Regions from separate parts of the Pseudomonas sp. 1L-E-NC-VB-C3 genome, predicted to be linked through region 2. Evidence: predicted binding sites of a transcription regulator. Region 2 holds the regulator's gene; each other region holds the start of a gene.
The links. Region 2 encodes FliA, which starts transcription of late flagellar genes. Its sites were predicted from a motif close to CTAAAGTTTNNNNNNNNNNNGCCGNTAA; they were not measured.

Region 1 (7,402 bases), on a different contig from region 2:
ACGGTTCGCTGCAAAGCACCATCAAGGCGGCTGTCGAAGCGGCAGCGGCGAACAAGTCCGAAGCCTGATTCTACGTTCATAGAGTTTCGCTCGACGACGCGTCTCCCGAAGGAGCTGTCGAGTGAAACGAGGCTGCGATCTTTTGATCTTCGGCCAACAAAAAGCCCCGCACCTCGAAAGAGGGCGGGGCTTTTTGTTGGTTATATGAGTTGACTGAGTATCAAGGCTGAAATCGATAAAGATCGCCGCCTCGTTTCACTCGACAGCTCCTACTCTTCGCCCATCTGCGACTGCAGATAGTTTTCCAGGCCGATCTTGTCGATCAGGCCGAGCTGGGTTTCCAGCCAGTCGATGTGTTCTTCTTCCGACTCGAGAATGTCTTCGAGCAGTTCACGGCTGCCGAAGTCGCCAACGGTTTCGCAATGGGCGATGGCGGCTTTCAGGTCGGCGTGGCCGGTCTTTTCGATGCGCAGGTCGCATTCGAGCATTTCGCGGGTGTGTTCGCCGATGTGCAGCTTGCCCAGGTCCTGAACGTTCGGCAGGCCTTCAAGGAACAGGATGCGCTTGATCAGCTTGTCCGCGTGTTTCATCTCGTCGATGGATTCGTGATATTCGTGCTTGCCGAGCTTGTTCAGACCCCAATCTTCATACATGCGCGCATGCAGGAAGTACTGATTGATCGCGACCAGCTCATTGGCAAGGATCTTGTTGAGATGCTGGATGACTGTAATGTCGCCTTTCATGATCGGAGTCCTGCCCTGTATTAACTGTATATAAGGCGGAGTTTGAGCTTGGTGTTTATAAGTGTCAAACCTAAGTTATTGAATAATAAATGAAAATTAATCGGAATAAGAATGTTTGTGTTCCGCGTCTGGACGCTAAGCAATTGATTTTCAGGCATAAAAAAACCGGACGCGAAGTCCGGTTCTTTGAAATGGGGGCATTTACGCAGCAGTAAATTCTACAGGGTAAGGGATCGCGGCCTGGGCGGTTTGCAGCTTGGTCAGGGTTTCGCGGACCACTTCCTTGGCAAGGCAGGCGCATTTGCCGCACTGGCTGGCGACGCCGGTGGCCTGGCGAACTTCTTTGTAGCTGCAGCAACCTTCATAGATCGCTTCGCGGATCTGTCCGTCGGTGACGCCAGTGCAGAGGCAAACATACATAAGTAAGAACCGTCGCTGGTTGTGACTCAATTGCGATGGATCTTAATGTTAACGAGAATGATTGTCAAAGTGCTTTCGGAACGCTTCCCAGCCAATTTCCCAGCGACTGACGAACGGTATTTTCCAAATGCGCGTCTGACCCCATGAATACGCAGTGGATAACCGAACAGGGAAAATCCGTTACGGACAGGCCAAACACGCAGTGTATGATGGTCGTCCCTTGCGAAGAGGGTTCGTGTCACAGGGCTGTCGCCTGAGGGTGACAGGCTGGCCCGGACCCTGAACTTCAAGTTTCTACACCAGGAGATATCAATGAGCGTACTCGTAGGCAAACAAGCCCCAGACTTCACCGTCCCGGCCGTACTCGGCAATGGCGAGATCGTTGACAGCTTCACCCTGTCCTCGGCCATCAAAGGCAAATACGGCCTGGTGTTCTTCTACCCGCTGGACTTCACCTTCGTCTGCCCGTCCGAGCTGATCGCTCTGGACAACCGCATGGCTGACTTCAAGGCGCGCAACGTTGAAGTGATCGCTGTGTCGATCGACTCGCACTTCACCCACAACGCCTGGCGCAACACTCCAGTGAACAATGGCGGCATCGGCCAGGTGAAATACACCATGGCTGCCGACATGAAGCACGACATCGCCAAGGCTTACGACGTTGAATCCGAAGGCGGCGTGGCTTTCCGTGGCGCGTTCCTGATCGACGACAAAGGCGTGGTTCGCTCGCAGATCATCAACGACCTGCCGCTGGGCCGTAACATGGAAGAGCTGATCCGTCTGGTCGACGCGCTGCAATTCCACGAAGAGCACGGCGAAGTCTGCCCGGCCAACTGGAAGAAAGGCGACAAAGGCATGAACGCTTCGCCAGAAGGCGTTGCGGCTTACCTGACCGAAAACGCTGCTGCCCTGTAAGGCGCAACGTCGAGGTACAAAAAAACCGGCCCATGTGGCCGGTTTTTTTATGCGCGGGATTTGTTCGCCGAGGATCAGTCGTCGAAGTCTTCCCAGCCGCCCATCTGTTTCCAGCGATTGACGATGCCGCAGAACAGCTCAGCGGTCTTTTCGGTGTCGTAGCGCGCCGAGTGCGCCTCACGACCGTCGAAATCGATGCCGGCGGCCTGACAGGCTTTCGCCAGCACTGTCTGACCGTACGCCAGACCCGCCAGAGTCGCCGTGTCGAAACTGGAGAACGGGTGGAACGGGTTGCGCTTCATGTCCAGCCGCGCGACTGCTGCGTTGAGAAAGCCCAGATCGAAGCTGCTGTTGTGCCCGACCAGAATCGCCCGTTTGCAACCGTTGGCTTTGAGGGCCTTGCGGATGCCACGGAAAATATCGGTCAGCGCGGTTTCTTCACTGACGGCCATGCGCAGCGGATGATCAAGCTTGATCCCGGTGAATTCCAGCGCTGCCGCTTCAACGTTCGCACCTTCGAATGGCTCGACGCGGAAGAAGTAGGTGTGATCCGGGTAGACGAAACCCTTTTCATCCATGGCGATGGTGGTCGCGGCAATCTCCAGCAGGGCATCGGTGGCTGCGTTGAAGCCACCGGTTTCTACGTCGACGACAACCGGCAGGTAGCCGCGAAAACGCGCTGCCATCGGGTGACGGGAACCGCCGCCACCACCTTGACCGTCCAGCTCATCGTCGAAATGCTCTTCACTCACGCGTGTTCCTCCAGCAGGCGCCAGCGCAGTTTTTCACCGGCGCGCAGCGGGATAACGGTCAGCTCGCCAAATGGCAGGCTGGTTGGGGCGGTCCATTCTTCGCGAACCAGGGTGATGCGATCGGTGTTTGCCGGCAGGCCGTAGAAACGCGGGCCGTTGAGGCTGGCGAAGGCTTCGAGCTTGTCCAGCGCATTACGCTGTTCAAACGCTTCGGCATACATCTCGATGGCGGCGTAGGCGGTGTAGCAACCGGCGCAACCGCAGGCGGCTTCCTTGGCGTGCAGGGCGTGGGGCGCCGAGTCGGTGCCGAGGAAGAACTTGGCGCTGCCGCTGGTGGCGGCATCGAGCAAGGCTTCCTGATGGGTGTTGCGCTTGAGGATCGGCAAGCAATAGAAGTGTGGCCGAATCCCGCCCACCAGCATGTGGTTACGGTTGTACAACAGGTGGTGCGCGGTGATGGTCGCGCCGACGTTGGCCGAAGCCTCGTTGACGAATTGCACGGCGTCACCGGTGGTGATGTGCTCGAACACCACTTTCAGCGTCGGGAAGCGCTCGACCACGCGGCGCATGTGCTCATCGATGAAGATTTTTTCGCGGTCGAACACATCGACGTCGCCACGGGTGACTTCACCGTGGATCAACAGCGGCATGCCGACTTCGGCCATGGCTTCGAGCGCCGGGAAGATCTTGTCGATGCTGGTCACGCCGGAATCGGAATTGGTGGTCGCGCCGGCCGGGTAAAGCTTGGCGGCGTAGACGAAACCGCTGGCCTTGGCCTGACGAATTTCTTCCGGTTGGGTGCGGTCGGTGAGGTACAGCACCATCAACGGCTCGAACTGACTGCCGGCCGGGCGGGCAGCGAGAATGCGCTGACGATAGCCGTCGGCTTCAGCGGCGTTGCGCACCGGCGGTACCAGGTTCGGCATGATGATCGCGCGCCCGAAGGTGCGGGCCACATCGGCAACGGTATTGGTCAACACGGCACCATCGCGAAGATGAATGTGCCAGTCGTCGGGACGCAGCAGGGTCAGGCGGTCGGACATGAGGGGATTCCAGGCGGGTCAAACTGAGGCGAATGCTACCGGAAAAGACTCTTGCAGGCACCCGCTATCAAGTTTTGCCACAAGCGTCCGATATCCCGAAGGTATGCCGTAAACATTGTGTGAATCGGTGTTTGTGTTTCACAAGCCAATGGAGCCTCCCGTGCGCCAGCGTTATTTAGCCCTGCTCAGTGTGTTTGCCAGCCTTCCCGCGATGGCGCTGACTTACCAGACCCGTCTGGAGAACATTGAGTGGACGGTCGCCGGCGACCAGTTCGAATGCCGCCTGACGCAACCGATCACTGATTTCGGCTCGGGCGAGTTCGTGCGCAAGGCCGGTGAGCAGGCGATCTTTCGCCTGAACGCCTACAACGCCATGCTTGGTGGCGGCTCGGCGACGTTGCTCGCTGCCGCTGCACCGTGGCAGCCGGGGCGCGGCGATATCAATCTGGGCTCGGTACGGCTGGGCAGTGGCAATGTGTTGTTCAACAGCTCGCAATCCCAGGCCGGTGGGCTGATCAGCGGTCTGCTGGACGGCCGTAGCCCGGTAGTTCGCCGTGCGTCTGGCGATGGCCGGGTGTCGGAAGTGCGTTTGCTGCCGGTGAAATTCAGCAAGGCGTTCAACGACTATCAAGGCTGCGTGGCGAAATTGCTGCCGCAGAATTTCGACCAGATCAAGCAGTCGCAGATAGGTTTTCCCGGCGAAGGCGTTGAGCTGGACCCGGCTGCCAAGGCCAAGCTGCAAGTGATGCTCGAATACATGAAGGCCGACCCGACGGTGAACCACATTGACCTCGACGGCCATTCCGACAACAGCGGCAATCGTCTGACCAACCGCGAATTGTCGCGCCGCCGCGCGCTGGCGGTAGTCGATTTCTTCAAGGCCAACGGCATTCAGGAATCGCAGATCACCGTGCGTTTCCACGGCGAGCAGTATCCGATCGTGCCGAACACCAGCAAGGCCAATCGTGCGAAGAATCGCCGGGTCAACGTGAAACTGTCGCGTGTGGCACCGACCACAGCTCCTGCGCCAGCGCCGCAAGCGAGTACGCCAGCCACCGCCGCAACGACTTCCTGACTCGCCGGTCATCGTCGCGCTCTCGACAGATTCTGTCGCTTTGTCGTCTTAAGCTGTCGCGCCTCTGTAAATTATCGCGTTTGAGCGGTAGACTCCCCGGCTTTCCGTAGAACCCCGTGGAGTGATGGCATGGCGGACGTAAACAAGGTCGTTCTGGCGTATTCCGGCGGCCTGGACACTTCGGTGATCCTCAAGTGGCTGCAGGATACTTATAACTGTGAAGTGGTGACTTTCACCGCCGATCTCGGTCAAGGCGAAGAGGTCGAGCCGGCCCGCGCCAAGGCTCAGGCCATGGGCGTCAAAGAAATCTACATCGACGATCTGCGCGAAGAGTTCGTGCGTGATTTCGTGTTCCCGATGTTCCGCGCCAACACCGTTTACGAAGGCGAGTACCTGCTGGGTACTTCCATCGCCCGTCCGCTGATCGCCAAGCGCCTGATCGAAATCGCCAACGAAACCGGCGCCGACGCCATTTCCCATGGCGCCACCGGCAAGGGCAACGACCAGGTGCGCTTCGAACTGGGCGCCTACGCGCTCAAGCCAGGCGTGAAAGTGATCGCCCCTTGGCGCGAGTGGGACCTGCTGTCGCGCGAAAAGCTGATGGACTACGCCGAGAAGCACGCGATCCCGATCGAACGCCACGGCAAGAAAAAATCCCCGTACTCGATGGACGCCAACCTGCTGCACATCTCCTATGAAGGCGGCGTGCTGGAAGACACCTGGACCGAGCACGAAGAAGACATGTGGCGCTGGACCGTCTCCCCGGAGAAGGCTCCCGACACCCCGCAATACCTGGAACTGACTTACCGCAACGGCGACATCGTCGCGCTGGACGGCGTCGAAATGACCCCGGCCACCGTACTGGCGACGCTGAACAAGATCGGCGGCGAGCACGGCATCGGTCGTCTCGACATCGTCGAAAACCGTTATGTCGGCATGAAGTCCCGTGGCTGCTACGAGACCCCGGGTGGCACCATCATGCTGCGCGCTCACCGCGCCATCGAATCGATCACTCTGGACCGCGAAGTCGCTCACCTCAAAGACGAGCTGATGCCCAAGTACGCCAGCCTGATCTACACCGGCTACTGGTGGAGCCCTGAGCGTCTGATGCTGCAACAGATGATCGACGCTTCGCAGGTCAACGTGAACGGCGTAGTGCGCCTGAAGCTGTACAAGGGCAACGTCATCGTCACCGGCCGCAAGTCCGACGATTCGCTGTTCGACGCCAACATCGCCACCTTCGAAGAAGATGGCGGTGCTTACAATCAGGCGGATGCGGCGGGCTTCATCAAGCTCAACGCGCTGCGCATGCGCATTGCTGCCAACAAGGGCCGCAAGTTGTTCTGAGTGGCTCAGACCGACGCGCAATAAAAATGGCGGCCTGTTGAGGGCCGCCTTTTTTTCATCTTTTTTTTCTGGTTCATCAGGCTCCCTCGTGTATCTGCGCGCAGTCTTGACCCGGTTCAGCTGGTTCGTCCCAGTAATGTCACCGTCTGCGAACACAGGTTATATACGATGCACAGTGTGGCTCCTGAGCCTTTCTTGGCCTGCCTGATCTGTTGCAATGCGGAGTGGGCAAGCGCGTCCGACGCATGATTACAAAGAAATACGAGAACCCGCGCGTGCTTTTTATCGACGCCTTTTAGCGTTTCGAAGATGGCATCGAATTCCTTCGCTGCATCAACTTCTCTTGCGTCAATGATGTTCAGTTCACTTACCCAGGGTGACAGCTTGATATTCTGCATAACCGGATGGGATGGGTCGCGTGGACCGAGCGGTGGGTCCGGCGCGTTGTGAACTCTGCAGGGAATCGGCACTCGGCCTGGCCCGGTTTTACCCGACACGATGCAACTGGTCAGCTCAAAAGCACAACGCTCGCCTGCTTCGCGAAAGGATTCGTCCCTCTGGTTATTTTGAGTGGTTTTCAAAAAGCTTTTGTCTTTGCCGAAGTCTGAAGGCGAGTAAAGCGAGCGATGATTGAAGTTGAGAGTGATAAAGAACAGGAATAACAAGTAAAAGGGGAAACTGATCAGAAACCAGACGTAAATTTCCCGGTCCTTGTTATCGAGAAATGGTAACGATACCGCCGCCGAGGTTTCCGAAAGAATTGCAAATATGGCGATGACTGTCATGGGGTTGGTGATTTTGTTTTTTATCTTTAGCATTGTTCTGCTTCTACATGGTTTGTCTAGTTTAAGTTGGTTGTTTCAGCGATAGTAAAGGCGCTTGTGTAAGTGCGCGGCTGTTAACTAAAGTTTTATAGAATCAACGATGTTGTGTCGAACAGGTGGTTGTGTCGGTTCGTTACGTCGTATGTCCCAGTGCTTGCCCAAGGCCAATTTGACAGGTAAATCATCGTGTATGAAGGTTCGTAATTGCGCCTGTTGAAGTTTTCCAACGACCCACCATGGCGTAGGACTCGACTGCATGAAGATCAAACTCCGCCGGTGTATG
Region 2 (7,402 bases):
GAATTCCTTCCAGCAACATTTCGCGATAACGCGACTGCCGCAACGCGATGGACTTGAGCTTGGCCGCGACCGGCAAGAGGATCAGGTTGGCACTGGCCACGCCATAGATGGTCGCGACGAACGCCACGGCAATGCCGTTACCCAGTTGCGACGGATCAGCGAGGTTGCCCATCACGTGAATCAGGCCCATCACCGCACCGATGATGCCGATGGTCGGCGCGTAGCCGCCCATGCTCTCAAAGACCTTGGCCGCTTCGATGTCGCGGGATTCCTGGGTGTAGAAATCCACTTCGAGAATGCTGCGAATGGCTTCCGGCTCGGCGCCGTCGACCAGCAATTGCAGGCCCTTGCGCGAATAGCTGTCAGGCTCGGCGTCGGCTACGCCTTCGAGGCCAAGCAAGCCTTCCTTGCGCGCCGTCAGGCTCCAATTGACCACGCGGTCGATGCCGCCGGCCAGATCGACACGCGGCGGAAAGAAGATCCAGCCGAGAATCTGCATGGCGCGCTTGAACGCACTCATCGGCGATTGCAGCAGCGCAGCACCGACCGTGCCGCCCAGCACGATCAGCGCTGCCGGGCCGTTGGCCAGCGCGCCGAGGTGACCGCCTTCAAGGTAGTTGCCGCCGATGATGGCGACGAACGCCATGATGAGGCCGATTAGGCTGAGAACATCCATCAGATACACGCCTCGACGATGTGCTTGCCGATGTCGTCCAGACCATACACCGCGTCAGCCAGATCGGCTTTGACGATGGCCATCGGCATGCCGTAGATCACGCAGCTAGCTTCGTCCTGCGCCCACACCGAACTGCCGCCCTGCTTGAGCAGACGCGCGCCTTCGCGGCCGTCGGCGCCCATGCCGGTCAGCACCACTGCCAGAACTTTGTCGCCGTAAGACTTGGCTGCAGAACCGAAGGTAATGTCCACGCACGGCTTGTAATTCAGACGTTCGTCACCCGGCAAAATCTTCACCGCGCCACGGCCGTCGATCATCATCTGCTTGCCACCCGGCGCCAGCAGCGCCAGGCCCGGACGCAGGATGTCGCCATCCTCGGCTTCCTTGACGCTGATGCGGCAGAGCTTGTCGAGACGCTCGGCAAACGCCTTGGTGAACGCCGCCGGCATGTGCTGGATCAGCACGATCGGCGCCGGGAAGTTCGCCGGCAACTGCGTCAGTACGCGTTGCAGCGCGACCGGGCCGCCCGTCGAGGTGCCGATGGCAACCAGTTTGTAGGCTTTGCGTTTCGGAGCCGGCGACGAAGCGCTGGCAGCGGATGCACGGGCAGGCGCAGGCGCAGGTGCCGGACGTGCCGGGACAGGGCTGCTGTGGCTCGTGTGGCTGCCGTAGCTCGACGCTGCCGGAGCAGGCGTCGGCGCTGGCGCAGCGGCGGGAGCCGGCGCGCTGTAGGCACTGAAACGACGGTTACTGCGCGAGATGCTGTGGACTTTCTCACACAGCAACTGCTTGACCTTTTCGGGGTTGCGCGAGATGTCTTCGAAATTCTTCGGCAGGAAATCCACCGCGCCGGCGTCCAGCGCATCGAGGGTTACCCGCGCGCCTTCGTGGGTCAGCGAGGAGAACATCAACACCGGGGTCGGGCAGCGCTGCATGATGTGCCGCACTGCCGTGATGCCGTCCATCATCGGCATCTCGTAGTCCATGGTGATCACGTCAGGCTTGAGGGCCATGGCCTGATCGATCGCCTCTTTACCGTTGGTGGCCGTGCCGACCACCTGGATGCTCGGATCCGCCGAAAGAATTTCCGAGACGCGGCGGCGGAAAAAACCCGAATCGTCCACCACCAGGACTTTGACTGCCATAAACACTCCATTAGGTGCAGCGGCGCGTCATCGCGCCGCCGCCCCGGATTCAAATACGCTTTGTGGCGTAACGCTTGAGCATGCTTGGAACATCGAGAATCAGCGCAATGCGGCCGTCACCGGTGATGGTGGCGCCGGACATGCCCGGAGTTCCCTGGAGCATTTTGCCCAATGGCTTGATGACCACTTCTTCCTGGCCGACCAGTTGATCGACGACGAAGCCGATGCGCTGAGTGCCCACCGAAAGAATCACCACATGGCCTTCGCGCTGCTCTTCGTGAGCGGCGGAGCTGACCAGCCAGCGCTTGAGGTAGAACAATGGCAGCGCCTTGTCGCGCACGATCACCACTTCCTGACCGTCGACGACGTTGGTGGTCGACAGGTCGAGGTGGAAGATTTCGTTGACGTTGACCAGCGGGAACGCGAACGCCTGATTGCCCAGCATGACCATCAGCGTCGGCATGATCGCCAGGGTCAGCGGCACCTTGATGACGATCTTCGAACCCTGGCCCTTGGTCGAGTAGATGTTGATCGAACCGTTGAGCTGGGAAATCTTGGTCTTCACCACGTCCATGCCGACACCACGGCCGGACACGTCGGAGATTTCGGTCTTGGTCGAGAAACCCGGAGCGAAAATCAGGTTGTAGCACTCGGTATCGCTCAGGCGATCGGCGGCGTCCTTGTCCATCACACCGCGTTTTACCGCGATCGAACGCAGGACGTTCGGGTCCATGCCTTTGCCGTCGTCGGAGATCGACAGCAGGATATGGTCGCCTTCCTGCTCGGCCGCCAGCACCACGCGACCGCCACGGGCCTTGCCCGATGCTTCGCGTTCTTCCGGCGACTCGATGCCGTGGTCGACGGCGTTGCGCACCAAGTGGACCAGCGGGTCGGCCAGAGCCTCGACAAGGTTTTTGTCGAGGTCGGTTTCTTCGCCCACCAGTTCCAGGTTGATCTCTTTCTTGAGCTGACGTGCGAGGTCGCGAACCAGACGCGGGAAGCGCCCGAAGACCTTCTTGATCGGCTGCATCCGCGTTTTCATCACGGCGGTCTGCAGGTCAGCGGTGACCACGTCGAGGTTCGACACAGCCTTGGACATGGCTTCGTCGCCGCTGTTGAGGCCCAGACGCACCAGACGGTTACGCACCAGCACCAGCTCGCCGACCATGTTCATGATCTCGTCGAGCCGCGCGGTGTCGACGCGCACGGTGGTTTCCGCTTCGCTGGCCGGTTTTTCTGCCGGTGCAGCGGCTGGCGCACGGGCCGGAGCCGGTGCAGCAGCGGCGGCCGGTTTCGGCGCCTCGGCTTTCGGCTCAGGCTTGGCGGCAGGCTTCGGCGCAGCAGCGGCAGCCGGAGCTTTCGCCGCTGGCGTGGCGACGCTCGACACGGAGCCGGCAGTCGCAGCGCTGGCGTCAAACTTGCCTTTGCCGTGCAATTCGTCGAGCAGCGATTCGAATTCGTGATCGCTGATCAGATCACTGCCGGCCGCAGCGGCTGCCGGTGCAGCAGGTGCTGACGGGGCCGAAGCGATGGCCGATTCCAGCGCGTCAACGGCGAAGTTGCCCTTGCCGTGCAACTGATCGAGCAAGGCTTCGAATTCGTCGTCGGTGATGTCCGAGCTGTCACCCGCAGCAGGCGCGGCCGGAGCAGCCGGCGCTGCTGGTGCCGCCGAAGCGACCGCATCGACAGCAAACTGGCCCTTGCCGTGCAGCTGATCGAGCAGCGATTCAAATTCGGCGTCGGTGATTTCATCGCTCGCCGCCGTGTCGGCAACCGGCGCGGGCGCCACAGCAGCGGCCGGAGCCTCAGCCTGGGCCTTGACGGCATTCAGCGAGTCCAGCAGTTGTTCGAATTCGTTATCGGTGATGTCGTCCGAGGAGTCGCTTTCAACGACCAGTTCTTCGATCATCTCGGCAACCGGCGAAGCCGGGGCTTCATCCGCCGATTGCGGTTCGGCCAGACGCGCCAGCGCGGCCAGCAGTTCCGGCGTGGCAGCGGTGATCGGTGCACGCTCACGGACTTCGCTGAACATGCTGTTCACCGCGTCCAGTGCTTCGAGCACCACGTCCATCAGTTCTGCATCAACGCGACGCTCACCCTTGCGCAGGATGTCGAAGACGTTTTCGGCGATGTGACAGCACTCCACCAGCTCATTGAGCTGAAGGAAGCCGGCGCCCCCTTTTACAGTGTGGAAACCGCGAAAAATTGCATTGAGCAGATCTGCATCATCCGGGCGGCTTTCCAGCTCGACCAGTTGTTCGGACAGTTGCTCAAGAATCTCGCCGGCCTCAACCAGGAAATCCTGAAGGATCTCTTCATCGGCGCCGAAGCTCATTAATGGGGTGCTCCTACAGGTCTAAAAACCCAAAAAACCCGAATTCCGAAACTCTAGAATCCAAGGCTGGATAACAAATCGTCCACATCGTCCTGACCGGACACAACGTCTTCTCGTTTATCGGCATGAATCTGCGGACCTTCACCCTGCGAGAGATGTTTTTGTGGATCTTTTTCAGCAAGCATTGCGGCGCGGTCATGTTCGATGCCCGCAAAGCGGTCGACCTGACTGGCCATGAGCACGAGTTTGAGCAGATTGCTTTCGACTTCGGTGACCAGTTGGGTCACACGCTTGATCACTTGACCTGTGAGGTCCTGGTAATCCTGAGCAAGCAGGATGTCGTTGAGGTTGCTCGACACCGCACGGTTGTCCGTGCTGCTGCGTGACAGAAAACCGTCGACCCGGCGCGCCAGTTCACGGAACTCTTCAGCCCCGACCTCGCGACGCATGAAGCGGCCCCAATCGGCGCTCAACGTCTGCGCTTCATCAGCCAGACTGTTGACCACCGGCGTGGCGCTTTCCACCAGATCCATGGTGCGGTTGGCCGCGGCTTCCGTCAGCTTGACCACATAGCCCAGGCGTTCGGTGGCGTCGGTGATTTGCGACACTTCCTCGGCCTGCGGCATGTGCGGATCGATCTGGAAATTGACGATCGCACTGTGCAGTTCACGTGTGAGCTTGCCCACTTCCTGATACAGGCCGCGGTCACGGGTCTGATTGAGCTCATGGATCAGTTGCACCGCGTCGCCGAACTTGCCTTTTTCAAGGCTCTCGACCAGTTCGACCGCGTGTTTTTTCAGGGTCGATTCGAAATCGCCCTGTGATGATTCGTTATGCTCCATAGCTCCCCCGCGCATTCATCAGCCGATGCGTTCGAAAATCTTCTCGATTTTGTCTTTCAACGCTTGAGCCGTGAAAGGTTTGACCACGTAACCGTTCACACCGGCCTGAGCGGCCTCGATGATCTGCTCGCGCTTGGCTTCAGCAGTCACCATCAACACCGGGAGGTGCTTGAGTTTTTCATCGGCGCGCACGTGACGCAGCAGGTCGATACCGGTCATGCCCGGCATGTTCCAGTCCGTTACCAGAAAGTCGATGCTGCCGCTGTTGAGCACCGGAATGGCAGTGGTGCCATCGTCGGCCTCGACGGTGTTGGTGAACCCAAGATCGCGCAGCAGGTTCTTGATGATCCGCCGCATCGTTGAGAAGTCATCAACGATGAGGATTTTCATGTCTTTGTTCAATTCGACCTCCAAGCAGTCTTAAACGCGCCCAGCACCTGGACGCGCCACTTCAATCAATCGGCGCAGCACTTAAAGTTTGTCTGGAGCACAACGGATCGAGACCGGCGCCGTTCATCACCGCACCAGCCTCGTTTCGCAGTGTCCCCACACTGCCTTCAGCGCGCTCGCCACTCCCCCAAACGCCCCCGCAGACGGGCCGCGCACTGGCTGTGTAACTGGCTGACCCGCGATTCACTGACGCCAAGGACTTCACCGATTTCCTTGAGGTTCAGCTCTTCGTCGTAGTACAGCGCCAACACCAGTCGCTCACGCTCCGGCAAATTGGCAATCGCGTCCGCCAGCGCCGCCTGAAAGCGTTCATCTTCCAGATCGCGTGACGGCTCCATATGAGCACTGGCGCCATCCTCGTGCAGCCCTTCGTGTTCGCCGTCCTGCAAGAGGTCGTCGAAACTGAACAGGCGACTGCCCAAGGTGTCATTCAGAATCCCGTAGTAATCGTCGAGACTCAATTGGAGTTCGGCCGCAACCTCGTGATCTTTAGCGTCACGGCCGGTTTTAGCTTCAATCGAGCGAATCGCGTCGCTGACCATCCTGGTATTACGGTGAACCGAGCGTGGTGCCCAATCCCCTTTGCGCACTTCATCGAGCATCGCGCCGCGGATTCGAATGCCCGCGTACGTTTCGAAACTGGCGCCTTTGCTGGCGTCGTATTTGGTCGAGACTTCCAGCAAACCGATCATCCCGGCCTGGATCAGGTCTTCGACCTGCACGCTGGCCGGCAGGCGCGCCAGCAAGTGATAGGCAATGCGCTTGACCAGTGGCGCGTAACGCTCGATCAATTCGTATTGCGCGTCACGCGCCGACTTTTTGTAAAGATTCATGCCACTGGCGGTCATATCACAGGCCCTGCGGTTTGCTGCACGAGACGCTCGACGAAAAATTCCAGATGCCCGCGCGGGTTGGCGGGCAGCGGCCAGGTATCGACCTTCTGGGCGATGGCTTTGAAGGCCAGTGCGCACTTGGAACGGGGAAAGGCTTCGTAGACGGCGCGCTGCTTCTGCACTGCCTTGCGCACGCTTTCGTCGTATGGCACGGCGCCGACGTATTGTAGGGCGACGTCGAGGAAGCGATCCGTGACCTTGGTCAACTTGGCGAACAGGTTGCGCCCTTCTTGCGGGCTCTGCGCCATGTTGGCCAGCACGCGGAAGCGGTTCATGCCGTAGTCGCGGTTGAGCAACTTGATCAGCGCGTAAGCGTCGGTGATCGAAGTCGGCTCGTCGCAGACCACCAGCAACACCTCTTGCGCGGCACGAACGAAACTGACTACCGAGTCACCAATACCCGCAGCGGTGTCGATCACCAGCACGTCGAGATTGTCGCCGATGTCGCTGAACGCCTGGATCAGGCCGGCGTGTTGCGCCGGGCTCAGGTGCACCATGCTCTGCGTGCCGGAGGCCGCCGGCACGATGCGAATCCCGCCCGGGCCTTGCAACAGCACGTCGCGCAGTTCGCAACGGCCTTCGATAACGTCGGCCAGTGTGCGCTTGGGTGTCAGCCCCAGCAGAACGTCGACGTTCGCCAGGCCCAGGTCGGCGTCCAGCAGCATGACCCGACGGCCAAGCTCTGCCAGCGCCAGCGACAAGTTCACTGACACGTTAGTCTTGCCGACGCCACCTTTGCCGCCGGTCACCGCGATCACCTGTACGGGATGCATGCTGCCCATGTTATTTCTTTACCTTGTCTTGCATAGACGGAGGCCACATTACTGGCTGCGCGTTCCTGATCGGAACAATGCGTGGCAGACCATCGATGTAGGTACAAAAACTGTTCATGATTACCTCAGCCAACCTGCTTGGTCGGGCTGTGATAGATATCAGCGAACATGTCAGCCATGGCTTCTTCGCTGGGTTCTTCCTGCATTTGCACGCTGACGGCGCGGCTGACCAATTGATGACGACGCGGCAGATGCAGATCATCCGGAATCCGTGGGCCATCGGTCAGG
Region 3 (7,402 bases), on a different contig from region 2:
ATCGACGAACTGCACACCATGGTCGGCGCTGGTAAGGGCGAAGGCTCGATGGACGCCGGCAACATGCTCAAGCCTGCGCTGGCTCGCGGCGAGTTGCACTGCGTCGGCGCGACCACGCTCAACGAGTATCGCCAATATATAGAGAAGGACGCGGCGCTCGAGCGGCGTTTCCAGAAAGTCCTGGTGGACGAGCCGAGCGAAGAAGACACCATCGCCATTCTGCGTGGCCTCAAGGAACGTTACGAGGTACACCACAAGGTGGCGATCACCGACGGCGCGATCATCGCTGCGGCCAAGCTCAGCCATCGCTACATCACGGATCGACAGCTGCCGGACAAGGCCATCGACCTGATCGACGAGGCTGCCAGCCGTATCCGCATGGAGATCGACTCCAAACCGGAAGTACTCGATCGTCTGGAGCGGCGCCTGATTCAGTTGAAAGTGGAATCCCAGGCGCTGAAGAAAGAAAGCGACGACGCAGCGAAGAAACGCCTGGAAAAACTCCAGGAAGAAATCGAGCGTCACGAACGTGAGTATTCCGATCTGGAGGAAATCTGGAACTCGGAGAAAGCCGAGGTGCAGGGTTCTGCGCAGATTCAGCAGAAGATCGAACAGTCGCGCCAGGAACTGGAAGCCGCGCGCCGTAAAGGCGACCTGAATCGCATGGCCGAGTTGCAATACGGGGTGATCCCGGATCTGGAACGCAGCCTGCAAATGGTCGACCAGCACGGCAAGAGCGAAAACCAGTTGCTGCGCAGCAAGGTGACTGAAGAAGAGATTGCCGAAGTCGTGTCGAAGTGGACAGGCATCCCGGTGTCGAAGATGCTCGAAGGCGAGCGCGACAAGCTGATGAAGATGGAGAGCCTGTTGCACAAACGGGTGATCGGTCAGGAAGAAGCGGTCGTTGCAGTGGCCAACGCCGTGCGGCGTTCCCGCGCCGGGTTGTCCGACCCGAATCGGCCGAGCGGCTCGTTCATGTTCCTCGGCCCGACCGGTGTCGGTAAAACCGAGCTGTGCAAGGCTTTGGCCGAATTCCTTTTCGATACCGAAGAGGCGATGGTGCGGATCGACATGTCCGAGTTCATGGAGAAACACTCCGTGGCTCGTCTGATTGGTGCGCCACCAGGCTACGTCGGCTATGAAGAGGGCGGTTACCTGACCGAAGCGGTGCGTCGCAAGCCGTACTCGGTGATCCTCATGGACGAAGTCGAGAAGGCGCACCCGGATGTGTTCAACATCCTCCTGCAAGTGCTTGAGGATGGCCGTCTGACCGACAGTCACGGGCGTACGGTGGACTTCCGCAACACGGTGATCGTGATGACGTCCAACCTCGGGTCGATGCAGATCCAGGAACTGGTCGGTGATCGTGAGGCGCAGCGTGCTGCTGTGATGGACGCGCTGACGTCGCACTTCCGTCCTGAGTTCATCAACCGCGTTGACGAAGTGGTGATCTTCGAACCGCTGGCGCGGGATCAGATCGCCGGCATTACCGAGATCCAGTTGGGCCGCCTGCGCAGCCGCCTGGCCGAGCGCGAGCTGAAGCTGGAGCTGAGCCCGGAAGCGATGGACAAGCTGATCGCCGTCGGTTACGACCCGGTGTATGGCGCACGTCCTTTGAAACGGGCGATCCAGCGCTGGATCGAAAACCCGCTGGCGCAGTTGATCCTGTCGGGTCATTTCATGCCGGGCGACACCGCCACCGGCAAGGTCGAGAACGACGAAATCGTTTTCGGCTAAGCCTCAGCGGCAATGAAACCGGGAAGGCCTCGCATTGCGAGGCCTTTTTTTCGCCAGGCTGTTGAACTCAAAGGAAAAGGCTTGTAAAGTGCGCCCCGCAGTCAGTCACCGGCAGCGTTTCAACCCACCGGGTTGGAATCTGAAATAAGTTGCAAATCATTAACTTGAAAGCAATTTAGGGGGTTGACAGAGGTGTTCTAGGTTGTAGAATAGCGCGCCTCAGACACACGAACGCAGCGATGCGAACGGGTGGCGAGATGCAACAAAGCTTCACCGTTGTAAATTGAAATATGTAGTTCCGTGATAGCTCAGTCGGTAGAGCAAATGACTGTTAATCATTGGGTCCCAGGTTCGAGTCCTGGTCACGGAGCCAATTTCAAACCGGGGTATAGCGCAGTCCGGTAGCGCGCCTGCTTTGGGAGCAGGATGTCAGGAGTTCGAATCCCCTTACCCCGACCATATTTGGGTCGTTAGCTCAGTTGGTAGAGCAGTTGGCTTTTAACCAATTGGTCGTAGGTTCGAATCCCACACGACCCACCATTTTTGAAACCAGTTTGCGCTGGGATCGAATCTTAAGATCAGAGGCCAAAAGCGCTGATCGAAGAAGGCGATCTTTGAAAGGTCGCCTTTTTTTTACCGGGGTATAGCGCAGTCCGGTAGCGCGCCTGCTTTGGGAGCAGGATGTCAGGAGTTCGAATCCCCTTACCCCGACCATATTGAAAATCCTCGTATCGAAAGATACGGGGATTTTTTTTGCCTGCTGAAAGGCGAATCCCTTCAAGTCGTCATACAACCTGCCGATAGCCCGCTAACACGAGGGGACTGCCAACGCTTCGCCCCTGATCTGGCCATTACAAGAATAAGGGCGTTCGTCATGTTGCTTCGTCAGTTGAATATTGCTCCCCGGGCTGCCCTGGGATTTGCCCTGATCGCGGTGTTGGTGGCCTTGCTCGGCGTGTTTGCGCTGGGGCAGATGTCGAGCATTCGCGACAGCGAGGTGGCGGTGGAGAACCGCTGGTTGCCGAGCATCCGTGGCGGCGACGAGATCCGCGAACTGATGCTGCGCATCCGCACTATCTCCCTGCGCATGGCGCTCGATCAGGATCCGGCCAACATCGCCACCTACCGTGGCCAGATGGACACCCGCGACAAGGAGCTGAGCGAAAAAATCGCAGCCTACGACAAACTGGTTGACACTGCCGAAGGCCAGCAGCTGTATGACCAGTTCAAGAAAACCTTCGCCGCCTATCGCACCGGCATTGCCCAGTCATTCACCCTCGCTGAGCAAGGCAAGCGTGACGAGCTGACCAAATTGTTGCTGGTTGACATGAAGACCGTGGTCGACGGCTCCGGCAAGCAACTCAACGATCTCGCCGATCTGTTCGCCCGCCAGGTTGCTGCCGAAAGCGAGAAGTCCGCCGCGCATTATGAAACCTCGCGCACCATCGTAACTCTGTTCATTGCCTTGGCAGCGCTGGCCACGGTGGCGCTGGCGATGTTGCTCACACGCAGTATCGTGCGTCCCCTGAGCAGCGCCGTGGAGGCCGCTGAAAGTGTCGCCAAGGGCGATCTCACGCGGCCGATCGAAACCCATGGCAACGACGAAGTCAGCCGCTTGCTCAAGGCCTTGGCGACGATGCAACAGAACCTGCGCGAGACGCTGCAAGGTATCAGCGGCTCAGCCACACAACTGGCCACCGCCGCTGACGAACTGAGTGCCGTCACCGTCGACAGCACCCTGGGCCTGCAAGAGCAGAGCAATGAAATCGAACAGGCCGCCACTGCGGTCAACGAGATGACCGCTGCGGTGGAGGAGGTCGCGCGCAACGCGGTGTCGACGTCCGATGCCACGCGCCAGTCCAGTCAATCAGCGCAGTTGGGCCAGGAGCGCGTCAGCGAAACCGCCAGCGCGATCAATGCCCTGGCCAGTGATGTGCAAAACACCGGCGAGCTGGTGCAGTCGCTGGCCAATCAGTCACAGGACATCGGCAAGGTACTGGACGTGATTCGCGCAATCGCTGAGCAGACCAATCTGCTGGCGCTCAACGCTGCCATCGAGGCAGCACGTGCGGGCGAAAGCGGTCGAGGTTTTGCGGTGGTAGCCGATGAGGTGCGCGCGCTGGCGTATCGCACCCAGCAATCGACGCAGGAAATCGAACAGATGGTGCAAGGCATGCGCAGCGGTTCGAGCCAGGCACTGGAGTCAATGCAGGCCAGCGCATCTCGTGCGGCGAGCACGCTGGTTCTGGCAGAGCGGGCGGGTGAGGCGTTGGTGACGATCACGGCGTCGGTGCACGAGATTCACGAGCGCAACCTGGTGATCGCCAGCGCTGCCGAAGAGCAGGCGCAAGTGGCGCGGGAAGTGGATCGCAATCTGGTGAACATTCGCGACCTGTCGGTACGTTCGGCTGCGGGTGCTGATCAGACCAGCGCGTCGAGCCATGAGCTTTCGCAACTGGCCAATGCGCTGCAGGGCATGGTGCGACGCTTTCAGCTCTGATGAACAGAGATCAATTGCAGGCCTTCGCCTGCTGATTTGCGCACAACACGAAACAATGTGGGAGCGAGCCTGCTCGCGAAGGGGCCGGATCATTCAACGACAGTGTTGACAGACCCACCGCTTTCGCGAGCAGGCTCGCTCCCACAGGTTGGCGCTTTAGTGCAGTTTCAGACGCGGTTCGGTGCCACGACCAATCTTGCTGCCCAGCATCAGCATCGCCGTGCGGAACGGCCCGTACAGCGCCATCTGGTGCATACGGTACAGCGACACATAGAACATCCGCGCCAGCCAGCCTTCGAGCATGACGCTGCCGGTCAGGTTACCCATCAAGTTACCCACAGCAGAAAAACGCGACAGTGAAATCAGCGAGCCGTAGTCGGTGTACTTGTACTCCGGCAGGGTCTTGCCTTCGATGCGCAATTTCAGCGACTTGGCCAGCAGCGACGCCTGTTGATGCGCCGCTTGTGCCCGTGGCGGCACGTTGCGATCGGTGCCCGGTTGCGGACAGGCCGCGCAGTCACCGAAGGCAAAGATGTTTTCGTCGCGAGTGGTTTGCAGAGTCGGCAGCACTTGCAGCTGATTGATGCGATTGGTTTCCAGACCGTCAATGTCCTTGAGGAAACCCGGTGCGCGGATGCCGGCAGCCCAGACTTTCAGGCTGGCCTTGATCTCGTTGCCATCGGCGGTGATCAGGCTGTCGGCAGTCACTTCGCTGACTGCTGCGTTGGTCATCACATTGACCCCGAGCTTTTCCAGCGTCTTGTGCACCGGCCCGCTGATGCGCTCCGGCAGGGCAGGCAGCACCCGTGGGCCGGCTTCGATCAGCGTGATGTGCATGTTTTCCGGTTTGATCCGGTCCAGACCGTACGCGGCCAATTCATGGGCGGCGTTGTGCAGTTCTGCCGCCAATTCGACGCCGGTGGCGCCAGCGCCGACGATGGCCACGCTGATTTGCTCGACCACATCGGTCTGCCCGGCGTGGGCGCGCAGATAGTGATTGAGCAATTGCTGATGGAAGCGCTCGGCCTGTTTGCGCGTATCAAGAAACAGGCAATGCTGCGCCGCGCCCTGGGTGCCGAAATCGTTGGTGGTGCTACCGACGCTGATCACCAGCGAGTCATAAGCCACTTCACGCGCCGGCACCAGCTCGACGCCGTTTTCGTCATAGGTCGCGGCCAGCTGGATTTTCTTCTGCGCGCGATCAAGCCCGCTCATGCGCCCGAGCTGGAACTCGAAGTGGTTCCATTTCGCCTGGGCGACATAATTAAGTTCGTCTTCGGAGGAGTTCAGGGAACCGGCGGCCACTTCGTGCAGCAGCGGTTTCCAGATGTGGGTCAGGTTCGCGTCGACCAGCATGACGCTGGCCGTGCCGCGCTTGCCCAGAGTCTTACCCAGACGGGTAGCCAACTCCAGACCGCCGGCGCCGCCGCCGACAATGACAATACGATGGGACATAGGGATAACTCGCAAGGTTTTTAAAGGAAATCTTTTTCGCAGTTACCCAAGCGAGCGCCAGGCAGCTCATAGCGTCAGATAACTGATAAATCGGCTCAACAGGCCCAGACCAATGGTCACTGCCAGCACCAGCACCAGGAGCATCCATGGCCGGAAAGGCCGGCGCTCGACACGGTGTTGGGACAATTGCAGGTACTCTTCGACATGCTTTTGGTCTTCGGGGTTCAGGCGGCTGGTCATATTTGCCTCGTCAGGTAGACGTTACTGAATGAGCACAGGCTACAGCGGTTTTCAGCCCGGGTTGAACGCAGCGTAGCCGCTGTCCGGAACCGGTTCGACGCACACGCTATCGTCGAGGCGAATGATGCCGCTTTGTAACACCCGGGCAGTGATCCCGCCATGCCCGCGCACGGCTTGAAACGTGCCCGGGCCGAGATTGTTCTGCAAGCGTGCGCAGGGCTGACACCAGCCAGTGGTTTCGAGTATCGCTTGCCCGATGCGAAAGCGCCGCCCCTTCAGGCTAAACAAATTGATTCCGCTTATAACGAGATTGCGCCGCAGATCTTCAGGCCGGACCGGCTCGTCATCGGGACGGCCCATCAATGCATTGATCACCGCCAAGTGCTCCCACTGAATCAGCGTCACCTGTCGCGCATTGCGAACGCCCGGGCGGGCGTGGTCGCCGGTGAGCCCGGCTTCCAGCCGCGCCTCTACCGCCTCGAGCTCAAGCATCGGCCCACGGGACTCTGGACGCACACCGATCCAGCGCACACGACCGGTTTGCGGAACCTCGGCGATCAACTGCTGCAGCGGCGTCACAGGCTGATACCCACGTCGAACACAATGCTGCGGCCGAGGTTACTGCGCAGAAAGTCCGGTGCGTCGGGGTGGGCGAACAACACGCGGGCGAATGTCGGGCCGACCAGCGACAGCGAGCGCCAGCCCTGACGCAGATATTCGGTCGGTGGCGGGAAATGACTGTTGAGATCGAGCACTTCGCGCTTGAGGCTGGCGAAGGCGATGATGTCCAGTTCACCCAGATCCATGCCGCGTTCCTTGTAGTTGTGCGCCTTCTTGCGCAGGGTTGGCGCCAGACGCAGGAGAAATTCATTGGCCGGGATGCGTTTGGGCTTGGCTTCGCGGCGCACCAGTTGGCTTAGGGAAAACGCGCTGCGCCGACGCTGCAATTCGTCGCGCCATTCATCATTGAGACGGCGGCCTTCATCGAGGACGAAAAAAACTTCGAAATTGGCATCGCGGAACAACACGTCCGGCGGCTCACCGGCCGGGGCGAATTCGTCGGCGCGGTAGGGGATGTTCAGACCTTGCAGCAGGCGCTGGCAGACCCAACGCTCACGCTCCCATTTGCGGGCATTGGACAGGAACGCGTTGGCTTGCTCGGCCGCGATGGTCAGCAGGCGTAAATAATCTGAATCATCCATAAGCCCAAGCTTAGCGTCCAAATGCGACAAGCAGATAGCTTTGCATCGGCTCAGACATAAACGTCGCGCGATTGCGCCCTTGTAGGAGCTGCCGAAGGCTGCGATCTTTTGCTTTTATAAACAAGATCAAAAGATCGCAGCCTTCGGCAGCTCCTACAAAAAAGCGTGTCGAGTAGCAGGTGAGGGAATCATGATCGGTGCCGAACTGCTTTCAACGGCAAGCCTGACACTCGGCTGGCTGATTTATCTGCCGGCGCTGCTCTGGACG
Region 4 (7,402 bases), on a different contig from region 2:
GTCGCCGTTGTTGGTCAGAGTGTCGTTAAGGGCGAAGCTTGCGCTGCCCGGTTCGGTGACCAGTTCGGTCGCTACCGAGAAATCGACTTTCTTGAATGCCTGCTCTTTCAGCTCGCCACGCAGCGTGATGGCATACGGCGGCTTCTCGTCGATGTGCAGAGTGACGGTGCTGGCCGGGATGTTGGCGGCGCGACCGTGCAAGGTCAGCAATTCGCCGTTATCCATGCCGGGATGGCCAACCCACTCGTAACCGCAACGGGTGACCAGCTCATTGAAGCCTTCCAGCCAGCCCAGACCACCGCGACCGTTGAGCTCGATGAACGCCGGGTTGACCACGTCCTTGACCGGCGAATCCCAGCCCATGCGCACGTCGCCCACCGAGGCCTGCAACACGTTCATGCCACGGGTCGGCACCACCGAGAGTTTCATCGTGCCGTTATCGATGTCGACGATGCTGACGCCCTCCTGACGACCGCCATGCAGAGTACGCAGGGTCACGGAAAACGGTTTGGCGGTTTTTACACCGAGTTGCTCGCTGGTGATCGTCCAGTTTTTTGCCGGAGTATTGGCGTCGAGCAGGACATAGTCCCAGGCCATTGCGTGAGAAGCGGCAGAGAATACGCCGAGGGCGACGAGGAGTTTGAGCGGGGTCATGGCAGCAGCCTTTATTGGAGTTGTGCCATTTTTATAGCGCTGCGGAAACGTTTCAGCAAGTGCAAAGAAGCGGTGGGAGAAAAGCATTCGCAAGCAGGCTCGCTCCCACTGGGGTTTCCGGATTTCACAACCTTTGTGAATCACACCGAAAACTGTGGGAGCGAGCCTGCTCGCGGTAGCTGTTTCAAAGACGCATCAACGGAAGCGATCAACCTCGGAACGCAGATCCGCCGCCAGCTTCTCCAGCTCTTTCGCGGTGACAGCCAGGTTCGACACAACCTCACGCTGCTCACTGTTGGCCAGTGCGATGCTCTGCAAATTGCTGCTCAACAGAGTCGCAGTGCTGCTCTGTTCCTGAGTGGCGGTGGTGATCGCGGCGAACTGCTGGCCTGCCGAACGGCTCTGCTCGTCGATCCGCGCCAGCGCCGAGGCGACATTGGCGTTGCGCGACAGGCCTTCCTGCATCAGCACATTGCCCTGTTCCATGGTGCTGATGGCGTTGCCGGTTTCCTGTTGGATGCTGTGGATCATGCTGGAGATTTCGTCGGTCGCCTGACGGGTACGCGAGGCGAGGCTGCGCACTTCGTCCGCGACCACGGCAAAACCGCGACCTTGTTCACCGGCACGAGCGGCTTCGATGGCAGCGTTGAGCGCCAACAGGTTGGTCTGCTCGGCGATCGAGGTGATCACACCGACAATGCCGCCGATTTCCTGAGAACGCTGCCCCAGCGTGTTGATCACGCTGGCGGTGCTGTTCAGCGCACCGGCGATCTGCTCCAGCGACGACGACGCTTCTTCCATCGAGCTTCGGCCGATCTGGGTTTGCTGAGCGTTTTCCTGCGCCAGGCGCTGGGTCGCGCCCATGTTGTCGGCGATGTTCAACGACGTCGCGCTGAACTCTTCCACGGCGCCGGCCATGCTGGTGATTTCGCCCGACTGTTGCTCCATGCCTTCGTAAGCACCACCGGACAAACCGGACAGCGCCTGCGCACGGCTATTGACCTCTTCCGAAGCGCGGCGGATGTGCTCGACCATGGTCGACAGCGCCTGGCTCATCTGGTTGAACGCGCGGGACAGCTGCCCGATTTCATCGTGGCTCGATACGTTCAGACGCACGCTCAGATCACCAGCACCCAAGGCCTCAGCCTGACGCACCAGATCGCCCAACGGCGCGAGTTTGCTGCGCAGCAGCCAGACCACGGAACCGACCGCAAGCAACATCGCCAGCAGGCTGCCGATCGCCAGTTGCGTACCGACGCTCCAGGTCACCGCGCGGATCTCGGCTTTCGGCATGCTCGCCACCACCGACCACGGACCACCTTCAAACGGCACGGCGATGCTGTAGAAGTCCTCGCCCTTGTCGCTCCAGAACTCACCCTTGCCCGGGGTTTTCACCAGGTTGTTGATGGTCGGGGCGGCTTGATCCAGGTTTTCGACGCCGGCAATCGGCACCAGCCATTTGTTCTGCTCGTCGAGCAGGGCCAGCGAGCCGGTCTTGCCAATGCGGAAGCGCTTGAGATTGGCGAACTGCGCGTTCTGCGCGTCGGTGTAATCGAAACCTACGTACAACACGGCGATGATCTTGCCGCCCGCATCGCGCACCGGTGTGTACTGCGACATGTAGTAGCGCTCGAACAGCAGCGAGCGACCGACATAACTCTGCCCCGCCATCAACTTCGCGTAGGCCGGGTTGGCATGATCGAGCACGGTGCCGATGGCACGGGTGCCGTCCTGCTTGCTGACGTTGGTGCTGACGCGAATGAAGTCTTCGCCGCTGCGCACGAATACCGTGGCCACACCGGCGGTCATCTGCTTGAACTCGTCAACTTCCTTGAAGTTGTTGTTCAGCACTTCGTTGCCCAGATGCAGACCCGGGGTCTGCACGCCGGCCACGGTCACTGGCTGATCAGGGTGCACACTCAGGCCACTGCCGAAGCGTTTTTCGAACAGACCGCTCAGGCGCAGGGTGCTTTCGCGCAGCGTACCGTGGAAGGTACTCAGTTGATCGGCCAGCAGCCGGGCCTCACTGGCCAGATGCTCTTCACGGGTGGCGAGGTTGGCGGAATCCAGCGAACGCAAGGCGAACACCGTACTGCCGCTGATGACTATCGCCAGTATCACAGCAAGGGCAAGACCCAGCTGCGAGGCGATCCGAGCACGAGGTTGAGACATGAACAGCTCCTGGCCGAGCCACCGAATCCTCCTTGATCGCGGTAATTGCCCGGAAAATATTCTAATAGTGGGGTGTAACGCGGAACCGGCACGACGGTTCCACATGCTCGTAGTCGGCGGTAAAACCGAATACTTGAGCGGATTGCGTGGGTATGGCGCAGTAGTGGCATTGTGCCGGCTCGAACGTTTCAGCTCAAGCGCTCTACCGCCGGCAATTGCATGGCGCGGACTTCGCCTTGGAGAAAATCGCTGAGGCGGCGCAAACGTTCACCTCCCGGACGCGGTTTCGGCCACACCAGGTAATAATTCAGGCCACTGGCGACGGCGGTCGGCCACGGCAGGCTCAAGCGCCCTTGCGCAACATCTTCGGCAACCATCAACAGATCACCCATCGAAACGCCATAGCCGCGCGCCGCGGCGATCATGCCCAGCTCCAGCGTATCGAACACTTGTCCGCCCTTGAGCGAGACCTGATCGGACAGGCCCATGCGCTCCAGCCAACTGCGCCAATCGCGGCGATCCGGGGTCGGGTGCAGCAGTTCGGCGGTCGCAAGACGCGCTACATCCCAAGGTTGGTCATTGAGCAGGTTCGGCGCTCCGACCGGAATCAATTCCTCGGGAAACAGCAGGCTCGCTTCCCAGTCCGGCGGGAAATGCCCGTCACTGAGCAACACCGCGCAATCGAACGGTTCGTTGTTGAAGTCCACCGAATCAATGTCCATCCACGCGCTGGTCAGTTGCACCTCATTGCCCGGCTGCAAATGGCGGAAGCGACTCAACCGCGCCAGCAGCCAACGCATGGTCAGGGTCGATGGCGCTTTCATGCGCAGGATGTCGTCCTCGGCGCGCAAGGTATTGCAGGCGCGCTCGAGGGCGGCGAAGCCTTCGCGGATACCGGGTAGCAGCAGCCGTGCCGATTCGGTCAGTTGCAGGTTGCGCCCGCTGCGATGAAACAGCCGGCAGGCGAAGTGTTCTTCAAGGGTGCGCATGTGCCGACTGACCGCGCTCTGGGTGATCGACAATTCTTCCGCCGCGCGGGTGAACGAGCTGTGTCGCGCTGCCGCTTCGAATGCGCGCAGGGCATACAACGGCGGAAGGCGTCGGGACATACAAAAAGCTCCAGTAGCGGGGATATAGCCAATCCGGCGGGTACGTTTCAGGATGAGTATTAATCATGCCACCCATCCTTTTTATCCCTTTGTGCAACGCCTGCCAAGCGCCGAGAATCGACGCTCTTCTGTTCCCTCTGAAATTTGGGTGGTGATGACCATGCGGCATCCTGTGCGTACCGAACTCTGGGCCATCCTGCGGCTGGCGGGGCCGCTGATTGCTTCGCAGTTGGCGCACATGCTGATGGTGCTGACCGATACTCTGATGATGGCGCGCCTGAGCCCCGAGGCGCTGGCCGGGGGCGGCCTCGGTGCGGCGAGCTACTCGTTCGTGTCGATTTTCTGCATCGGCGTTATTGCAGCGGTCGGCACTCTGGTGGCGATCCGTCAGGGTGCCGGCGACATCATCGGTGCCGCGCGCCTGACCCAGGCCGGGTTGTGGCTGGCCTGGCTGATGGCCCTCGGCGCCGGGCTGCTGTTGTGGAACCTCAAACCGGTGTTGCTGCTGTTCGGCCAGACCGAAACCAACGTCAACGCCGCCGGGCAATTCCTCATCGCCCTGCCCTTCGCCCTGCCCGGTTATCTGAGCTTCATGGCGCTGCGCGGCTTTACCAGTGCAATCGGCCGGGCGACGCCAGTGATGGTCATCAGCCTCGCCGGCACGGTGGCCAACTTCCTGCTCAACTACGCGCTGATTACCGGCATGTTCGGCCTGCCGCAGCTGGGTCTGACCGGCATCGGTCTGGTCACGGCGATTGTCGCCAACTGCATGGCACTGGCGCTGGCCTGGCATATCCGCCGGCATCCGGCCTATGACGCTTATCCGTTGCGCGCCGGTCTGTCGCGGCCGAACCGGCAATACCTGAAAGAACTCTGGCGCCTGGGCCTGCCGATTGGCGGCACCTATGCGGTGGAAGTCGGGCTGTTTGCCTTTGCCGCGTTGTGCATGGGCACCATGGGCAGTACGCAAATGGGTGCGCATCAGATCGCCCTGCAGATCGTGTCGGTGGCCTTCATGGTCCCGGCCGGGATGTCCTATGCCATCACCATGCGCGTCGGCCAACACTACGGCGCCGGGCAACTGGTCGATGCACGGATGTCCGGGCGTGTCGGTATCGCTTTCGGCGCCGTGGTGATGCTCGGCTTCGCCCTGGTGTTCTGGCTGTGGCCGAACCAGTTGGTCGGCCTGTTCCTGGACCATAATGACCCGGCGTTTGCCGAGGTGATCCGTCTGGCGGTGAGCCTGCTGGCAGTAGCGGCGTGGTTCGAGCTGTTCGACGGCACGCAGACGATTGCCATGGGCTGCATTCGTGGGCTCAAGGATGCCAAAACCACATTTCTGGTCGGACTGGCTTGCTATTGGCTGATTGGCGCACCGGCGGCGTGGTGGATGGCGTTCCATTTGAACTGGGGGCCGACGGGCGTCTGGTGGGGATTGGCGCTGGGCCTGGCGTGTGCGGCGGTGAGTTTGACGCTGGCATTCGAATGGAAGATGCAGCGGATGATTCGGCGCGAGCCGCAAGCTCAAGGTTTCAACATCCCACAGGCCGAATGAGGGTTTCCTTTGTGGGAGCGAGCCTGCTCGCGAAGACCGAGTGTCAGGCCCAGATCATCCAGCTGACATAACGCCTTCGCGAGCAGGCTCGCTCCCACGGGGATTTGCGCCGGCCGCAACAATTGTGATCAACCGACGATTTCCAGGGCCGGCTGCTGGTTCGATCCAGACGTCAGATATTCCACCAGCTCATCCAACGGCAACGGCCGGCTGATCAGATAACCCTGCACCTGATCGCAGCCGAACCCGCGCAACAACTCCAGTTGCTCCGGCGTCTCGACGCCCTCGGCGACCACTTCCAGATGCAGGTTGTGCGCGAGGTTGATCATCGCGTGCACCAGTTTGCGGTTCTCTTCGCGCTGTTCCATGCCGCCGACAAAACTCTTGTCGATCTTCAGCAAGGTGATCGGCAGGCTGTTGAGGTGCACGAACGACGAAAACCCGGTGCCGAAATCGTCCAGGGAGAAGCGCACACCGAGGCGGCCGAGCGCATCCATGGTCTGTTTGACCAGATCGCTGCGCCGCATTACCGCGGTTTCGGTCAGTTCGAATTCCAGCCACTGCGCCTCGACGCCGCGCTCGGCAATCAGACGGCTGAGTGTCGGCAGCAACTGGCTGTCCTGAAACTGGCGGAACGACAGGTTGATCGCCATGTGCAGCGCCGGCAGCCCCTGCTCGCGCAAGGCCTGCATATCGCGCAAGGCGCGAGAAATCACCCAGTAACCCAATGGCACGATCAGACCGCTCTGCTCGGCCAGCGGCACAAATTCACTCGGTGGCAACAGACCGCGCTCGCCATGACGCCAGCGCACCAGCGCTTCGAGGCCGACAATCTGGCCATCCTCAAGATTCAGGCGTGGCTGGTAATGCAGTTCCAGCTCATCGCGGCGCAAGGCCCGGCGCAGCTCGCTTTCGAGGTCGGCCATGCTTCGTGCGTTGCGGTTGATGCGTTCGTTGAAGATATGAAAAGTGCAGCCCTGTGTGCTCTTGGCCTGCTGCATGGCGATGTGCGCGTGCCACATCAATGGATCGGCCCCGCCATTGGCGCGGGCATGGGCGATGCCAAGGCTGGAGCCGATCAGCAGGCTCTCGCCGTCGACCCAATAAGGTTCGGCCAACGCCTCAGTGATGCGTTCGGCCATCCACTCGGCGCGTTGCGGCGCGCGGCGGGTATCGATCAGCAGAGCGAATTCATCGCTGCCCAGCCGTGCCAGTTGATCGCCGGCCTCCAGCTGACTTTTCAGCCGCGCGACGACCTGCAGAATCAGACGATCGCCGGCCTGATGCCCGAGGGCGTCGTTGGCATGGCGAAAATTGTCGAGATCGAGATGGCCGAGGGCGAGACCGCGCCCGTCGCCTTCGGCAAGACGCGCAGTAAGCAGAGTCTGAAAGCCCTGGCGATTGGCGATGCCGGTCAGCGGATCCTGTTCGGCGAGACGCTGGAGAGTGTTTTCCAGCACGCCGCGTTCGCGCACATGGCGCAGGCAACGCTGGAGCATGCCGGCGTCGAGGGCGTCGAATACCAGCCAGTCGCTGACACCGACCGGCGCAGTGGCCGGTTCGTGCTCCAGCAGCAGAACGGTCGGCAGGCTGCAACGACCGGGCGGCGGTTGCAACGCTGGCAGGGTCAGCAGTACCGCGTGGCGGTTGTCTTCGAACAGGCGGCTGACCGAATCCCAGTTCGGCGCGCTGATCAGCACCGCCGCGCTCCCCATCGGAGCCAGACACTCACGCAACAACGCTGTCCACGCTGGCTCTTCGGCCAGTAGCAGCAAACGCAAGGGTTCGACAGGCGTAGACAAGCTGACTCCCTAGACTCTGCAATGATGTAGGCGGGGCATTATGCCGGTGTGCTGAACAATGACCAATGCGTTGTCTGATGACAACGGCCTCGAAACGTTATTTTGTGTCA

Region 1: AC0Z5Z_RS24870 (flagellar protein MotY) is a predicted target of FliA. The motif match lies at 3,940-3,967, and genes of this name have one in related genera.
Region 3: AC0Z5Z_RS14490 (methyl-accepting chemotaxis protein) is a predicted target of FliA. The motif match lies at 2,514-2,541, and genes of this name have one in related genera.
Region 4: AC0Z5Z_RS01950 (methyl-accepting chemotaxis protein) is a predicted target of FliA. The motif match lies at 2,937-2,964, and genes of this name have one in related genera.

What each region holds. Positions count from the first base shown of each region.
Region 1 covers NZ_JBXAWD010000020.1:43,656-51,057, reverse strand. Annotated here, with positions in the region: gene grxD (Grx4 family monothiol glutaredoxin) at 1-68, shown strand, start outside; gene bfr (bacterioferritin) at 270-743, opposite strand; gene AC0Z5Z_RS24890 (bacterioferritin-associated ferredoxin) at 945-1,163, opposite strand; gene AC0Z5Z_RS24885 (peroxiredoxin) at 1,476-2,078, shown strand; gene rnt (ribonuclease T) at 2,153-2,830, opposite strand; gene pyrC (dihydroorotase) at 2,827-3,873, opposite strand; gene AC0Z5Z_RS24870 (flagellar protein MotY) at 4,034-4,948, shown strand; gene AC0Z5Z_RS24865 (argininosuccinate synthase) at 5,078-6,295, shown strand; gene AC0Z5Z_RS24860 (hypothetical protein) at 6,412-7,113, opposite strand.
Region 2 covers NZ_JBXAWD010000007.1:175,266-182,667, reverse strand. Annotated here, with positions in the region: gene AC0Z5Z_RS13670 (flagellar motor protein) at 1-676, opposite strand, end outside; gene AC0Z5Z_RS13665 (protein-glutamate methylesterase/protein-glutamine glutaminase) at 676-1,821, opposite strand; gene AC0Z5Z_RS13660 (chemotaxis protein CheA) at 1,871-4,156, opposite strand; gene AC0Z5Z_RS13655 (protein phosphatase CheZ) at 4,210-4,998, opposite strand; gene AC0Z5Z_RS13650 (chemotaxis response regulator CheY) at 5,017-5,388, opposite strand; gene fliA (RNA polymerase sigma factor FliA) at 5,556-6,296, opposite strand; gene fleN (flagellar synthesis regulator FleN) at 6,293-7,123, opposite strand; gene flhF (flagellar biosynthesis GTPase FlhF) at 7,240-7,402, opposite strand, start outside.
Region 3 covers NZ_JBXAWD010000008.1:47,832-55,233, reverse strand. Annotated here, with positions in the region: gene clpB (ATP-dependent chaperone ClpB) at 1-1,737, shown strand, start outside; tRNA gene AC0Z5Z_RS14510 (tRNA-Asn) at 2,035-2,110, shown strand; tRNA gene AC0Z5Z_RS14505 (tRNA-Pro) at 2,120-2,196, shown strand; tRNA gene AC0Z5Z_RS14500 (tRNA-Lys) at 2,202-2,277, shown strand; tRNA gene AC0Z5Z_RS14495 (tRNA-Pro) at 2,375-2,451, shown strand; gene AC0Z5Z_RS14490 (methyl-accepting chemotaxis protein) at 2,612-4,237, shown strand; gene AC0Z5Z_RS14485 (NAD(P)/FAD-dependent oxidoreductase) at 4,394-5,692, opposite strand; gene AC0Z5Z_RS14480 (DUF3094 domain-containing protein) at 5,759-5,932, opposite strand; gene AC0Z5Z_RS14475 (MOSC domain-containing protein) at 5,984-6,511, opposite strand; gene AC0Z5Z_RS14470 (DUF1780 domain-containing protein) at 6,508-7,134, opposite strand; gene AC0Z5Z_RS14465 (energy-coupling factor ABC transporter permease) at 7,325-7,402, shown strand, end outside.
Region 4 covers NZ_JBXAWD010000001.1:425,946-433,347, forward strand. Annotated here, with positions in the region: gene AC0Z5Z_RS01945 (aldose 1-epimerase family protein) at 1-654, opposite strand, end outside; gene AC0Z5Z_RS01950 (methyl-accepting chemotaxis protein) at 850-2,826, opposite strand; gene AC0Z5Z_RS01955 (LysR substrate-binding domain-containing protein) at 3,015-3,935, opposite strand; gene AC0Z5Z_RS01960 (NorM family multidrug efflux MATE transporter) at 4,096-5,490, shown strand; gene AC0Z5Z_RS01965 (putative bifunctional diguanylate cyclase/phosphodiesterase) at 5,619-7,292, opposite strand.